One region of the Ectobacillus sp. JY-23 genome, then DNA from elsewhere that is predicted to be linked to it. Evidence: riboswitches for the same ligand, from Rfam matches in the RefSeq annotation. Region 1 holds a riboswitch; each other region holds the start of a gene.
What was found. A riboswitch is a leader RNA that binds a small molecule or an ion and turns the genes downstream of it on or off. The one in region 1 is predicted to bind lysine.
Positions count from the first base shown of each region.

Region 2: linked by a shared signal. The riboswitch ahead of MUG87_RS18380 (dicarboxylate/amino acid:cation symporter) and the one ahead of lysA (diaminopimelate decarboxylase) in region 1 are both predicted to bind lysine.
Region 3: linked by a shared signal. The riboswitch ahead of MUG87_RS00880 (amino acid permease) and the one ahead of lysA (diaminopimelate decarboxylase) in region 1 are both predicted to bind lysine.

Region 1 is NZ_CP095462.1:709,569-714,403, reverse strand. It holds gene MUG87_RS03710 (LTA synthase family protein) at 1-1,787, opposite strand, end outside; gene MUG87_RS03705 (DUF3888 domain-containing protein) at 2,017-2,370, shown strand; lysine riboswitch at 2,445-2,622, shown strand; gene lysA (diaminopimelate decarboxylase) at 2,999-4,315, shown strand; gene MUG87_RS03695 (lactoylglutathione lyase family protein) at 4,535-4,835, opposite strand, start outside.
Region 2 is NZ_CP095462.1:3,638,080-3,642,914, reverse strand. It holds gene MUG87_RS18390 (M20 peptidase aminoacylase family protein) at 1-213, shown strand, start outside; gene MUG87_RS18385 (threonine synthase) at 269-1,507, opposite strand; gene MUG87_RS18380 (dicarboxylate/amino acid:cation symporter) at 1,809-3,071, opposite strand; lysine riboswitch at 3,270-3,452, opposite strand; gene MUG87_RS18375 (phosphotransferase) at 3,554-4,351, opposite strand; gene MUG87_RS18370 (YhgE/Pip domain-containing protein) at 4,737-4,835, opposite strand, start outside.
Region 3 is NZ_CP095462.1:173,597-178,431, forward strand. It holds gene MUG87_RS00865 (transglutaminase TgpA family protein) at 1-368, opposite strand, end outside; gene MUG87_RS00870 (DUF58 domain-containing protein) at 371-1,564, opposite strand; gene MUG87_RS00875 (AAA family ATPase) at 1,564-2,517, opposite strand; lysine riboswitch at 2,759-2,936, shown strand; gene MUG87_RS00880 (amino acid permease) at 3,049-4,452, shown strand; gene MUG87_RS00885 (DUF445 domain-containing protein) at 4,491-4,835, opposite strand, start outside.

The DNA.
Region 1 (4,835 bases):
AGCTCTGTTTTTGCCTTTTCTGCATAAGGAGCACAAAGTGCACGATCTACAATAGTACCATTTGTGTTATAGCAGATGCCTTTGGTATATGCATAGTTTTCAGTAATAAAACTACCGTCTCGCAAAACCGTCATTGCTTCTTGTTCAGCTACGAACAGATCTGTACCAAACTCCATATGATCTTTTGTTTTAATGCCAAGCAGGTGTAAAAGAGTAGGCTTTACATCAATTTGCCCAGATACTTTTGAAATGGTTCGTCCCGTCTGTCCTGGTATGTGAATCACGAGTGGAACGCGCTGTAGTGTCAGGGTATCAAATGGTGTGATCTCTTCTTTGCCCAATACTTGGGCCATTGCTGTATTATGATTTTCTGAAATGCCATAATGATCACCATAAATGACAATTATAGTGTTATCGTAGAGTCCTTCTTCTTTTAATCGCTGTACGAAATATTTGATTGCTTCGTCGGTGTAGCGAACTGTTGGAAAATAGCGATTTACAATATCACTTTCTGAATTGTACTCGTCTATATAACGGTCTTCAGATTCTAAGATGAACGGAAAGTGGTTAGTAAGTGTTAAAAATTTTGTATAAAAAGGCTGTGGCAATTCTTTTAAATAGCGTATAGATTGCTCAAAAAAGTCTTTATCTTTCAAACCCCAACCGACGGAATTTTGCTGTGTTCCTGTAAAGTCAGTCAGATTAAAAAATCGATCGTAACCTAGTGCCGGATACATGATGTCGCGATTCCAAAACGTCTTATCATTAGAATGAAACACAGCGGAGTAATAACCGTAATCTTTTAACAGCTCCGGCGTTGCCATGTACTCATTGTTGGCATGAGTAAAAAAAACAGATCCTCTGTCGAGCGGATATAGGGAGTTTTCAATAATAAATTCCGCGTCTGATGTCTTTCCCTGTCCTGTTTGGTGATAAAAATGGTCAAAGTAGTAGCTTTCTTTAATAAAATCATTTAAAAAGGGAGTCACTTCTTTCCCATTGATCTTTTTGCCAATCACAAAGTTTTGTGTGGATTCCATTGAGATAACAATAACATTCTTTCCTTTGGCCGTACCAAATAATGATTCATCCACATGCTTATCTCGTGCACGAATATAGTTTTCAATCTCTACATAGCTATTTGTGCTTGCAAATGCGCGTTGTGCCGAAGATCTTGATTGAAGCGCAATATCATACAAGTGATAGTTGTAGAGTCCTAGATTTTTCACTACCATTTCACGATCGAATGAACGAGTAAACAGTGAAGGCTTGTAGAGCTCCGCTACGGAAACAGTAAGAACAAATATCGTAATCACACTGGCAAAATAAGATGTTTTTTCTCCCTTTGTTAGAGATTCCGTAGAAAAATAATTTGGGAAGATGCGAAGTAGCACAAATAAGAGAATGAGATCGCCAAACATTAAAAAAGTTTTATATGTTAGCAGTTCTCGTATACTTGTGCCTAGGTCGGCCATGTTATTTGTTTGAAATAAGACGGGCAACGTGACAAAATCATCGAAAAAGCCATAGAATATAGCGTTTCCAAATAGTACGAAAGAAAGCAAAGCGCTTATGCCCAATATAAAGCGATTGCGATGTTTGTTTTGAAACAAGGCAAGGCCGATAAAGAAGAGTAAAGAACTTACGGGGCTAAACAGCAAAATCAGTTCATCCCAATCGCTCTCAATTTTAATATCAAATGCCAATTTGTATACAATGTATGTTTTAATCCATAATAGAACAACTGCCAAAAGTGTGAATCTTAATTTTGGAAGTAGTCTGGTCATATGTAAACTCCCCCTGCATGGCCTGTTTCTGGACAAGCTGTTTGTATAGGATATTAAGCTTTGAAACAGGATATTCTTCTTTATTTAGTATAGTAGGAAATCTTCTTTATTGCATTATTTTTCTTTACATGGTCTGAGAAAAAATGGATATACGGAGTGAAAAGATAGTAAGGGGTTACAATAAAAGAGGAGGTTTTATGTGATGAAGCGATTAACAATTTTATTATGTATGTGTTTGTATAGTATACCGATACAAGCCAATGCTGATGCAATGCTTGAAGATGCATTCTTTTCAGTGTTGTTCCCAAAAATAAATGGGGCGCTTGAAAAGCGGTTTGGTGTGCTTAAAAAATATGATTGCCCGAAAATCGTCAGTATGAACAAAATGGTCAATGGTACATACTTATTTCGTGCAACGATAGATGTGATTGTATATGAGCAACAGCCTGGTCAAGAACCAAAACCACCGTTTCAAAAAGTAAGTATAAATTTTAATAACGAGGATGGAGAGTGGGAGGTTCAGACGATACAAGTAACACGTCTTCCTGACGCAACGAAGTTGACTTGTCGTAAGCCTGTCTAAAAAAGATTTGACAAACTGATTTTCTATCTGTTATTGTAAGAAGCATCATAAAACAAAATATAACCCTCATCTGATCTCGAAATAGAGGTTGCGACATTTAAGAGTAGTTTGTGTGAGATTTTGTGGAATCGAAGACCGCAGCATGAAAGGAAATGTCGCCGAAGTAAAATGGTTGCCTCAACAACATTTTGCTGGGACTGTATTGAACAAATGCAGGACTGTCACAAGCAATTGTGGAGAACTATGGAGATGTTGATGCGGTTTCTTGTAAAAATTATAAGAAACGCGTGTGAACATTGTTCCACGCGTTTTTTTTATTTTAGGCTGTGTTAAAGCCTAATGTTGGTAATGAGCACTTGTTGATGGGAGTGAAGGGGGGAGAGACTCTTGCTGGAAAAGCGAGTCAAAGGGAGACCACGCAAGCGCATAGCGCTGAGGAGGCTCCCTGACCGCCCGTGGAAAGCGAACCCCCGGAACGGAAATTAACAACGAACTTTAACAGAGCCTTATTTTACAAAAGAAAGAATGGTATAACTCTCGGGCATAATCAAATTTCAGTGCTTGATTCTTAGATCTGTAGAGTAGAACGAGTTGCTAGTGCTTTTCATACAAAAAGGGGGAACAACATATGTATTTACATGGAACAAGTAGAGTGAATGAAAAAGGACATTTAGAAATTGGCGGCTGTGACACAACAGAATTGGCAACAACGTATGGTACGCCTCTTTACATATATGATGAGGCGCTAATCCGTCAAAAATGCCGAGCATACAATGAAGCATTTCGCCAAAGTGGTTTTTCGTATCAAGTTGCATATGCGAGCAAAGCATTTTTATGTATGGAGATGTGTCGCTTGGCAGCAGAAGAAAACATGTCTCTTGACGTTGTGTCAGGTGGAGAATTATATACTGCCTTACAAGCCGGCTTTCCAGCAGAACGTATCCATTTCCATGGTAACAACAAAACAGAAGCAGAGCTTGTAATGGCACTTGAAGCAGGAATCGGTTGCTTTGTAGTAGATAACTTTTTTGAACTGGAAGTACTTCACGATTTAGCCAAAGAGCGTGCTCTCACGGTAAACATTTTATTGCGTGTAACACCGGGGGTTGAAGCTCATACACATGAATATATTACAACAGGTCAAGACGATTCTAAATTTGGGTTCGGCATTTCTAGCAACCAAGCTTTGCAAGCTATGAAAATTGCCTTACTGAAGCCTCATTATCATGTAATGGGTGTGCATTCTCATATTGGATCGCAAATCTTTGAAACCGAGGGGTTTGTAAGAGCGATTGAAGTGCTAAGCGCATTTTTGAATATCGTACGGGAGGAAACGGGACATACGATGCAAGTGTTGAATTTGGGCGGCGGATTTGGTATTCGTTACACAGAAGGTGATACGCCATTGCCAGTTGCGAGCTATATTCAAGAAGTAACGGATGCAGTTAGAGAACAGTGTACAGCACGCAATTATCCATTGCCTGAAATTTGGATTGAACCAGGGCGCAGTATTGTAGGGGACGCAGGAACAACATTATACACAGTCGGATCTATTAAAGAAGTACCAGGGATTCGAAAATATGTCGCTGTAGATGGTGGCATGACAGATAATATTCGCCCTGCTTTATACAATGCATCATATGAAGCTATGCTTGCCAACCGTGCCGACGAAGCGCCAACAGAAACGGTATCTATCGCCGGGAAATGCTGTGAAAGCGGCGATATGCTCATTTGGGACATTCAGCTCCCGACTGTTGCATCTTGGGATTTGTTAGCTGTATCTTGTACAGGAGCATACGGTTATTCTATGGCAAACAATTATAACCGTATTACACGGCCAGGTGTCGTATTTGTAAAAGATGGAAATGCTCAGGTTGTTGTAGAACGTGAATCGTTTGCCGATTTAATTAAAAATGACCGCGTTCGTACACGCGAATTTGTTTAATATATGGCTGTGTTAAAGCCTAATGTTGATCATTTGCACTTGTTGATTGGAGTGAAGGGGTGAAACTCCTGCGGGACAAGCGAGTCAAAGGGAGACCCGCAGGCGCATAGCGCTGAGGAGGCTCCCTGACCGCCCGCGGAAAGCGAATCCCGTAACGGAAATCAACAATGAACTTTAACAGAGTATAATAGAAGAAAGCTTGCGCAAATGCGCAGGCTTTTAGTATGCTCCGGAAGAGTATGTCATTTCGTAGCTATGTGTATAGATTTCAATTAAATTGCCAAATGGGTCTTCGCAATATACCATTTTAAAAGGCTTTTCACCTGGGTAATATTCACGAATTGGCATGCGCTGTTTGCCGCCATGTTCTACAATTTTTTGCGCTAACCCTTCAATATTGGGATCTTGCACGGCAAAATGGAAAATACCTGTTTTCCAGTACTCAAAATTATTTTCGGGCGTTTTATGGTTAGGAAATTCAAAAATCTCAACTCCTACTTTATCGACGGTTGATAGATGG
Region 2 (4,835 bases), 960 kb from region 1:
ACCATAGTTGAAGCTACGCCATCCATGGCAGGAGAGGATTTCGCTTTTTATCAAAAAGACATTCCTGGCTCCTTCGTATTTATGGGTACATCCGGAACAGAGGAATGGCACCATCCCGCATTTACGGTAGATGAACGCGCTTTACCTCTTAGCGCGCAATACTTTGCTACATTGGCGATAGATACATTACAGACAATGAGTAAAGACCGATAATACCTGAAAAGGTCCTTAACCTTGAGCAGTTAAGGACCTTTTTATGTGTTATGGCTTAAGTACGCATGTTCATTTTACGTGATACAGCATCTATTTCATCATCAGGCTGTAAAATTGGCACATCCGCCGTAATGGTATTAGGGTATTTGATTCCTGCCCCGGTATTCAAAGCAATTACTGTTTCGTCCGGTCCAATCCATCCGTCTTTTCTCAATTGACGAGCCGCAACAAATACAGCCGCTCCTTCCGGGCAAACAAAGGTTCCTTCGAGTGACGCCACTGTCCTTACCTCCGCCAAGATTTCGTCATCCTTGACCGCAACGGCACATCCATTTGTGGCGTACAGCGCTTCTAGCACAAGAAAATCACCAAGTGCTTTTGGCACGTTAATACCGAAGGCGATCGTGGAAGAGCTTTCCCAAAACGCAGAAACTGCCTTTCCTTCTTGCCATGCTTTTACAATTGGGGCGCATCCTTCCGCTTGTACAGCTACTAATCTAGGCAGCTTGCCCGTTACCCATCCAAGCTCCTGTAGCTCTCGCAAGGCTTTATAGATACCAATAAGGCCTACTCCTCCGCCTGTAGGATATAAGATGACATCAGGCAGTTTCCAATGCAGCTGTTCTGCAATCTCAAGACCCATTGTTTTTTTGCCTTCTATGCGATAAGGCTCTTTTAGCGTAGATGCATCAAACATCTCCCCATGTTTTACCGCTTTTCCTACGATTTTACCGGCATCACTAATCAATCCGTTTACAAGCAGCAGGTTGGCATCTGCGGCAACGCACTCTTTTCTTGTAATGCTTGGTGCATCGGTCGGCATAACAATAGTAGCTTTAATACCTGCTCGCGCGGCATACAAGGACCAAGCTGCACCGGCGTTTCCATTTGTCGGCATCGCCAGTTCCTTCACACCAAGCTCCTTAGCTTTTGAAACGCCGACTGCCGCCCCACGTGCTTTAAATGTGCCCGTCGGTATAACACCCTCATCTTTCATATACAGCTGGCGAATCTCCATATCCGCCCCTAGTCTAGGCATCGAAAGCAAGGGTGTCATACCTTCTCCCATAGATACAACATGCTCCGGACGCTCAACCGGCAGCAATTCATGATATCTCCACAGACTTCCTTCTCTTCCTATTAAATCCTGCGGAGAGAGCTTATGCTTTAACGTTTCTAAGTCATATTGTACGAGTAGCGGAGAGCCGCACGCACACAGCTGTTGCTGGTGCGCCGTACTATATTCCGTATTGCATGTTGGGCAAAGCAAGTGTGATACATAGCTATATCTCATAGTCATTCCCCCTGTGATGAGCTGATGAAACAAAAAAGAGACGGCTTCACCTAGTTACACATAGGAAAAAGCCGCCTCCAGTTTTTCTGGTCAGCACGATTTTGTTATTTGTACGATTCCATTCTACAAAAACAACCCTTATATAATACGAAATTATAATTAAACATATAGGAAAAGTAAACATAATTGTCTGTATATGATAAAAGTCTACTGTTTTCCTAGCAGGCTCCGCTTAGTTTAAGCTGAAGACCAGGATAAAACAGGCTGTAGAGAAACCTTCTCCACAGCCTAAATGTGTATATTATGCCGCCTGACTACGTGTGACGGCTTTTTTAATCCAATCTTTTCCTTCCACAAAGCGGGTAACCAGCATGGCTGAGACTGTATTTCCTGTGCTGTTTAGCAGGGTTGCAGGCGCATCAATGATGGTCGAAATGACCGCGATAATCGGTAGCACTTCCGGAGAGAATCCGTAGATAGAGATAATCAGCATCTCACCGATCATGCCGCCCCCTGGAATGGCCCCCATCACAGCCCCTACTAAAAAGGCCACCGCAAGAATGCTGACGATGCTTGTAAAAGAAGTCATGTCTTTTCCAAATAAGCTGAACAAAAATACGATTTTTAAAATACCACCGATAACGGAACCGTCTTTATGTGTATTCGCACCCAATGGGATGACCGTTTCTGCGATATCCTGCGGCACGCCCATCTTTTTTGTCGCTGCCAGGTTGACCGGAATTGATGCGGCTGAAGAGCAAGTCGCAACTGCCGTAATAGAAGGAGCTGCGGCATGCTTCCAAAATAATTTCACGCCTTCTTTTCGACCAGCAATCCAGGCATACAAGGTAAAAAAGCCGAAGTAATATACAAGCGTAATCACAAGATACAGTAAAAATGCTCTACCGTAGCCCTGGAGAATTTGCGGCCCCAGCTCACCAACGACTGAAGCGAAATAACAGCCCAGTCCAATTGGCGCATAGTACATCACAATGTGGACAAACTTCATAGCTACCTCTTGCCCAGAAGCCAAAAAGCTCGCAATTGGACGGCCTTTTTCACCAGCCAGAGCCGTTGCAGTGCCAAACAATACAGAAAAAATAATGAGCTGTAAAATGTGAGATTTAGAAAACAGATCTGAAAAGTCAGAGACAGTAAACGTGAGAACAAGCTGGTTCATGAGCGAAACGTCCTCATCCCCTTGCTGTGTGCCAGCCATCAATTCCTTGATGCCGGAAACATCCGTATTATGAATAGGGTTGTAAATAGATGCCCCAAACATGCCAAGAACCGCAGCAACGATCGCTGTCGCAACAAATACAAGAGCGGTGCTCGACATAATTTTGCCAAGACGCTTCATTCCGTTCATGTTCGCAATGGCCGACGATACACTGAAAAATACAAGCGGCACGATAATCATAAACATGAGATTAAGGAATACATCTCCCAGCGGTTTAACGATAGATGCTTTCGGCCCAGCAATATAGCCGATAATTCCTCCAAGCAGGATTGCAAACAGCAAAATAAACGATGATTTGTAATTTTTAAATACATTGCTTATCATGGTAAAACCCCCTCCATTCTACTCTCTGAGAGCTCCGTTCCTGTTGTGTGCTTCATGCGCCATATGATGGCGCATGAACATGGAGATGCATTCGCAAAACATAAAAAAACGCGCGAAGTGATGTTCACGCGTTTTTGAAAACAATTATCATTTATATCATCCTAAAATAATAATAGCTCGTTTTTTAAGCATCAACATCTCTTTAACAGCTCCCCACAAATATATCTATTTGTGACAGTTCAGCACTTATTCAATACTGACCCAGTATAAGCGATAGCATGGATATCCTATACTTCGGCATACAATCCCTTTCACTTGCTTTCATCGATCCCATTCATCTCCAGCAAGCTACTCTTGATATGATGCACCTCTATCTTCAGAGAGTAAAATAATATTTATTTGTATACGATATTATAATCACGAATCTATTTTTACGTCAAGGAGAATAAATACGTCCCCAGCAGGCAAGTGCACCCGCTCGGTTACAGCCACTCTTTTCCATGCTTGCGAATGAATGCAATTTCTTCTTGATAGTGATCATAATGGCCTTCGTCAATCATTTTTTGAAATGCCTTATCGCCTTCACTGGCTTTCCTTTGCATGGTTTTGCATAAGGCTTCTACGCGCAGCAATACCATTTCTAAACACCCTTTTTCTATGCCCTTCATACCATAGGAATCAAAAAACAAGGCAACCCGCTTTTTAATTCGCTCGGCATCCTTTGCCGCGTCATAATATACAGCCTCGCCTGCTTCTGTATGATACAGCCGGCTTAAAGGAACGCAGGTGTAAAGGGCATAGACGATATCCCAAAGTCTTGGCCCCGGCGCAGCCATATCAAAATCAATAAACCCTACTGGTGTTTCATTCTGAAAAATAATGTTGTAGATGGCAAAATCATTATGACAGATCACTTCAAATGGCTGCGGCGTGTTATCAAGCGGCTGCCAATCTTCTTCTATTGGAAAATCGCGCACCGCATCATGATAGCGACGAAGCAGGCTGGCGATTTTTTGTAATGCCTTATCTGACCACATGTATGTTTTCAACGGGTAGTTGCCTGCTTCTCCTTTAATAAAGGATAAGACCTCTCTCCCTTTTTCATCAATCCCTAAAAATCTTGGCACACCATCTAGCCCTTTGCTTTCCAGGTGTTTGAGCAATGTGTGAATCCTAACACTATCAGGCTTCCATTCTCGCCGAACAGTATTTCCTGCGCGATAGACGCTTGAGACATTTCCCCCTGTTAGCTTTTCTTCGTTTTCGTACTGGCTGTTCATTACAATTCCCCCTAGTTAGGGACGCAATCATTGTGTATCGAGATGTATATTTGCCCATAAAAAAAACAGATATACAAAGGTATCTGCTTGGCAATGGGAATAGCATTGTCCACATCATGTGTCCCTTGAATGATTTTGAGATCGACAAACACACGTACCCTGATTTAAGGACTGCAATTGTCTCTATCTAGTTTCATCATCATTTCAAGTTAATCCACATATGTAGTATCGATTCCCCTCTCATTACATCTCTCATTTATAGGTTACCATAAACATCCAAATAAATAAAGGGAATTTTCAAAATCCGTAAGCCTCTTCCTTACTCTCATCCCCGCGGTGTCACTAAAGCAGCAAAAAAGACGATGCGGAGTGCATCGTCTTTTTCTTATTGCCGCGCTGGCTTATGCTGTAAATAGCTCGCAATCCATGCGATGGTAGCCGCACCTAACAGATAGCCAAGCAAGATGAATAGCTGTACGCGCAG
Region 3 (4,835 bases), 540 kb from region 1:
ACCCATAGCAAGATAAAAAATAATAAAGTTCGAACGATAGGAGTCCAGTTCTTCCATTCTCCTGTAAAAAGGTGACCAATATCCGCTGTAACATCATGTAGAAACCCATTTAACCAACTTGATTCGCCATATACATGGCTTGAAGCCGTATGCAATAAAAGAATAAGCAGCATGCTTTTTAAAGGTATGGATATAAGCTTGCGAATACCAATCCATGAACCGACAAGACAAGCGCCGATAAAAATGATAAAGACATCTATGCGGTACATATCTGTTACCATTGGTAATGGTTTCAGCCACTGTATTAAAATAAAAAACAAAATAATAAGTAATGGGATGTGTTTCATTTGTATATGATCCTTTTTCAATACTAGCTCACCTCGAAAAACGCATTCTCGTATTGATTTTCATAAACCATCTTTACACGAATATTGTATTGCTGCAAAGTTTTTAATCTATGTAATTCGGTTTCTGAAAAGGCAGAAGCGTTAGGTTTAATCACAAAAATAATAAGAGTTTTGTTCGTTTTAGAAACCAGTTCAGCTATGGGGTGCATGTCTTTAGAAAGCTCCCCTGTTACCAGCATACAGGAAGTTATTCGATTGCTGTTGGTAAGCTCACTTTGTAAAATGTTGAAAAGTGAGGAGCTACTATCATCTTGCACTTTTGCTAAATGAAAAAAGATGCTTTGAAGCTGTATCTTTCCTTTGTGAAGGGGAAAGAAGGTACGCTCTTTTCCCATCGATAAAAAAGAAGCGTGTGCGTCCTGCTGTAAAGCAGCTTTTACAAGTGATGCACAAAAGCTTACTATACCTTCAAACATTGGGGAGCTTGTCCGATCCATGATGATTAACATGTTATCACTGCGTTGTTGTTCAAACTCCTTTGTCATAATCATACTTTTACGAGCAGTTGCTTTCCAATCAATCCAGGAAAACCGATCTCCTGGTCGGTATTCACGTACACTAGCCGGCATAGAAGCGTTTTTTGAAAGAAGTGAAGCTGTTGACTGTTGACCTTGCTCGGCTCTACTGGATTGGGCAAAGCTAATGGATGTATAACGTGGATATACCAGAAGCGTGTCAAGGAGCGCTGATGAATACTCCTTGTTACACATACCTAGCATATCGCTTGTTGTAAGATGAACGGTAGAGAAAGTATGTTCACCTCGCGGAATAGAGGCAACCTCATATTGAAATTGTAAGTTTTTTTTAAACCATGGAAACAGTAACATGGTGGATGGAACTTCTGTACGTTCAAGTGAAGCAGGAAGTACATCTCTTACAATAAGATATAAAAGAGGAAAGCGATTTGGGCGTTTCATGGTTACGGTAACAGTGATGGTTTCGCCGGCAGTAAATTCTTTCTTTTCCAAGGATCTTGTAATTTCTATATGTGCTAAGTCATAAAAGGAGAGTGTCAATGCGTACAGTATAAAAGGTGTGCAGGCATACAACAGAAACCAGCTCACAAAACCACCTTGAAACATGGTATAACAAAACAAGACAAATAAACCGAACATTAAGACCAACCTGTGAAAAATTTGTTTACTAGCTTGTTTCATCACGAAAGCACAACTCCTGTAGGAACGGGAGTGCGCGTCACAATTTTTGCTATTACACTTTCCGCGGTCATACCCTCAAATTTTGCTTCCAGCTTTAAGATAAGTCGATGTGCCAATACATAAGGTGCCAACATTTTAATATCGTCAGGTACTACATACTCTCTTCCGTGAATGAGTGCGTATGCCTGTGCAACCTTTAGTAGAGCTAAAGAGCCACGCGGACTAGCCCCCAATTCAATCGTATTGTAAGAGCGGGTTTGTTGAACGATTTTAACAATATAATGCTTGAGATTTTTATCCACATAAATTACATCTACTTGTTTTTGTAATTCTTGTAATTCTTTTACTGTCACAACCGATGGAAGAGAAGAAAGTGATTTGGCGTTTCTTCCATTTAAAATTAAGAATTCTTCTTCCGGTGTTGGATATCCCATTTTAAACTTCAGCATAAATCGATCAAGCTGTGCCTCTGGCAAAGGGTAAGTCCCCTCATACTCAATAGGATTTTGAGTGGCCATCACAAAAAAAGGATAAGGCAACGGTCTAGTAATACCATCAATTGTTATATTTCCTTCCTCCATTCCTTCTAACAAGGCAGATTGGGTCTTAGGAGAGGTACGGTTAATCTCATCAGCTAATACAATATTACCCATAATAGGACCTGGGTGGAATTCAAAACGCAATTCCTTTGGATTATATACAGAGACCCCTGTAACATCAGAAGGGAGTAAATCAGGTGTAAACTGAATCCTTTTAAAATCAGCTGCAATCGATGTTGCGAGCGTACGCACCAACATAGTTTTTCCTACACCTGGCACATCTTCTAGCAGAACATGTCCTCTAGCCAGTAAAGCCGTTAAAGTGAGTACAATTTCTTTTCGTTTTCCGACAATTACATGTTCCATGTTTTCTATAATTTTTTTCGCGATAGGATGCAATGAATCTTGAATCATGATAGTCCTCCTTACATATGCAATGAAATAATAAATATCGTTTAATTATTCACATATTCGACAATGTACACCATATTACCTGTCTGAAAATTCATTTAAATAAAAAATATGAAACGGAAATGTATGAATCCTATAGGTTTTGAAAGGTGGATTTTAAAAATATAATTTTTTTATTGACAAATATCGATATTATATGCAAATATAAGTATACTAATAAAATAGTTACTTCCTCGTCAGCTCAAGATGAGGTAGAGGTCGCGATGCTTAATAGTACACTGAAGGAGAGTCAGAGAACTTGTTGAAATCAGTGGAAAGGAAGTGTCGCCGAAGCGCCGTTATTCTCTGATTACGGTAGCTGGGACTGTTTCCGAATAGGAACAGGACTGTCATGATACAAATCATGATGAACTATCCTTTTTGTCTGGGGGAAATTGCGTTCGCACCTTCAGAAGGTGTGTTTTTTTTATGCCTAATTCCATGACAAACGATAGTTTTCTATATTTTGAGCAAGAGGACATCGGAGGCGAAACAATGAATAAAGGAAAATTAGGTTTATGGATTTTAACAGCCCTGGTGGTTGGAAATATGGTTGGTTCAGGTATTTTTATGCTACCGCGTTCTTTATCTGAAGCAGCAAGTCCTGCTGGGGTGTTAGGGGCATGGTTATTAACAGGTTTTGGTGTGTTGATGACTGCGCTTGTGTTTGGTAATTTGGGGACAAGAAAGCCGGAATTGAGCGGCGGGCCGCAAATTTATGCAAAAGAGCTGTTTAAACCTGGCTCACAAGCATCTATTTTGTCTGGATTTATGGCTTCATGGGGATATTGGATTGGAAATTTAGCAGGTAATATCGCTATCATTACTACATTTGCAGGTTATTTATCAACATTCTTTCCTATTTTAACAAGTCGTGCTGAATTATTTACAATTGGCAGCTTTACGTTAAAAGTAGGCAACGCTTTAACATTTATGGTATGTACGATGTTGCTTTGGTGCACACATTTTATAATTTTAAAAGGTATTGAACAAGCGGGGAAATTAAACTTTGTTGCAACAGCAGCAAAAGTTGCGGGCTTTATGTTGTTTATAATCGTGGGCTTATTCGCTTTTCAAAAGGCAAATATTTTACCATTTGTAGCACCGCGTGCTGATGAAGCTGGCGCTACAATTGGTCTTTTTGGACAAATTAACAATGCGGCTGTTGCTACGTTATGGGCATTTATCGGTGTTGAATCCGCTGTAGTCTTCGCATCGAGAGCGAAAAGGAAAGTAGATGTAAAGCGAGCAACGATTCTTGGTTTGTTCATAGCACTGGCCATTTATATTGGTATTAGTACACTTGTAATGGGAATGCTTGAGCAACAAGTCTTGGTTACGTCTGAAAAACCACTAATTGATGCAATTGAAACGGTGCTTGGACCGGTAGGGGGTAAGCTTTTAGCTGCAGTAGGTCTCATCAGCTTATTTGGTTCTACGATTGGTTGGGTAATGTTAAGTGCAGAGGTGCCGCATCAAGCAGCAAAGCAAGGCCTGTTTATTCCTGCATTTTTAAAAGAAGGGAAAAAGGGTATTCCGACTTTCTCTCTGATTGTAACAAACTTATTGGGTCAACTGTTCATCTTTTCTACAGTATCTAATTCTATTTCAGCGGCGTTTGACTTTGTTATTTATATCGCAACACTTTCTTATTTAGTACCTTACTTTATTGCCTCTGTTTTCCAACTAAAATTGGTAATTACAGGTGAAACGTATGAAGATGGAAAAGGGCGTATGCTAGATGCTATCATTGCAACCCTATCTACGCTGTACTCAATATGGGTAATCATAGCGGGTACAGCTGATTTAAAAACCTTCGCATTCGGCATGATTTTGCTTGCAAGTGGCATTTTCTTCTATGGTACAATGAAACATCATCCTTTATATGAACAAAAATAATTTGTTTAAAAAGCAAGTAGCTATGAGCTACTTGCTTTTTATATGAATATTTTTCCTGTTTCTAACAAAAGACCAATTATAAATCCACAAACCGCGCCATTAACACGAATCCACTGCAAGTCTTTTCCGACGTTATTTTCAATCATTGCAATAAGTGTGTTATCGTCTAATTTATCTAAGTTCTCTTGTACTAACTTTCCAATTTTATGATGATTTGTCTCAATAAATCCAGCAATTTGCTTATGTAGGCTATGTTCTATATGGATCTTGTATGATGGCTGCTTTAGCCAAGCAACCATTTTTTCTAACAATGGAATTGCATATCTTTCAACAAAAGCATCTGTTTGTACAAAGGTGAGTGCTCTTTGTTTAATGTTTGTAAG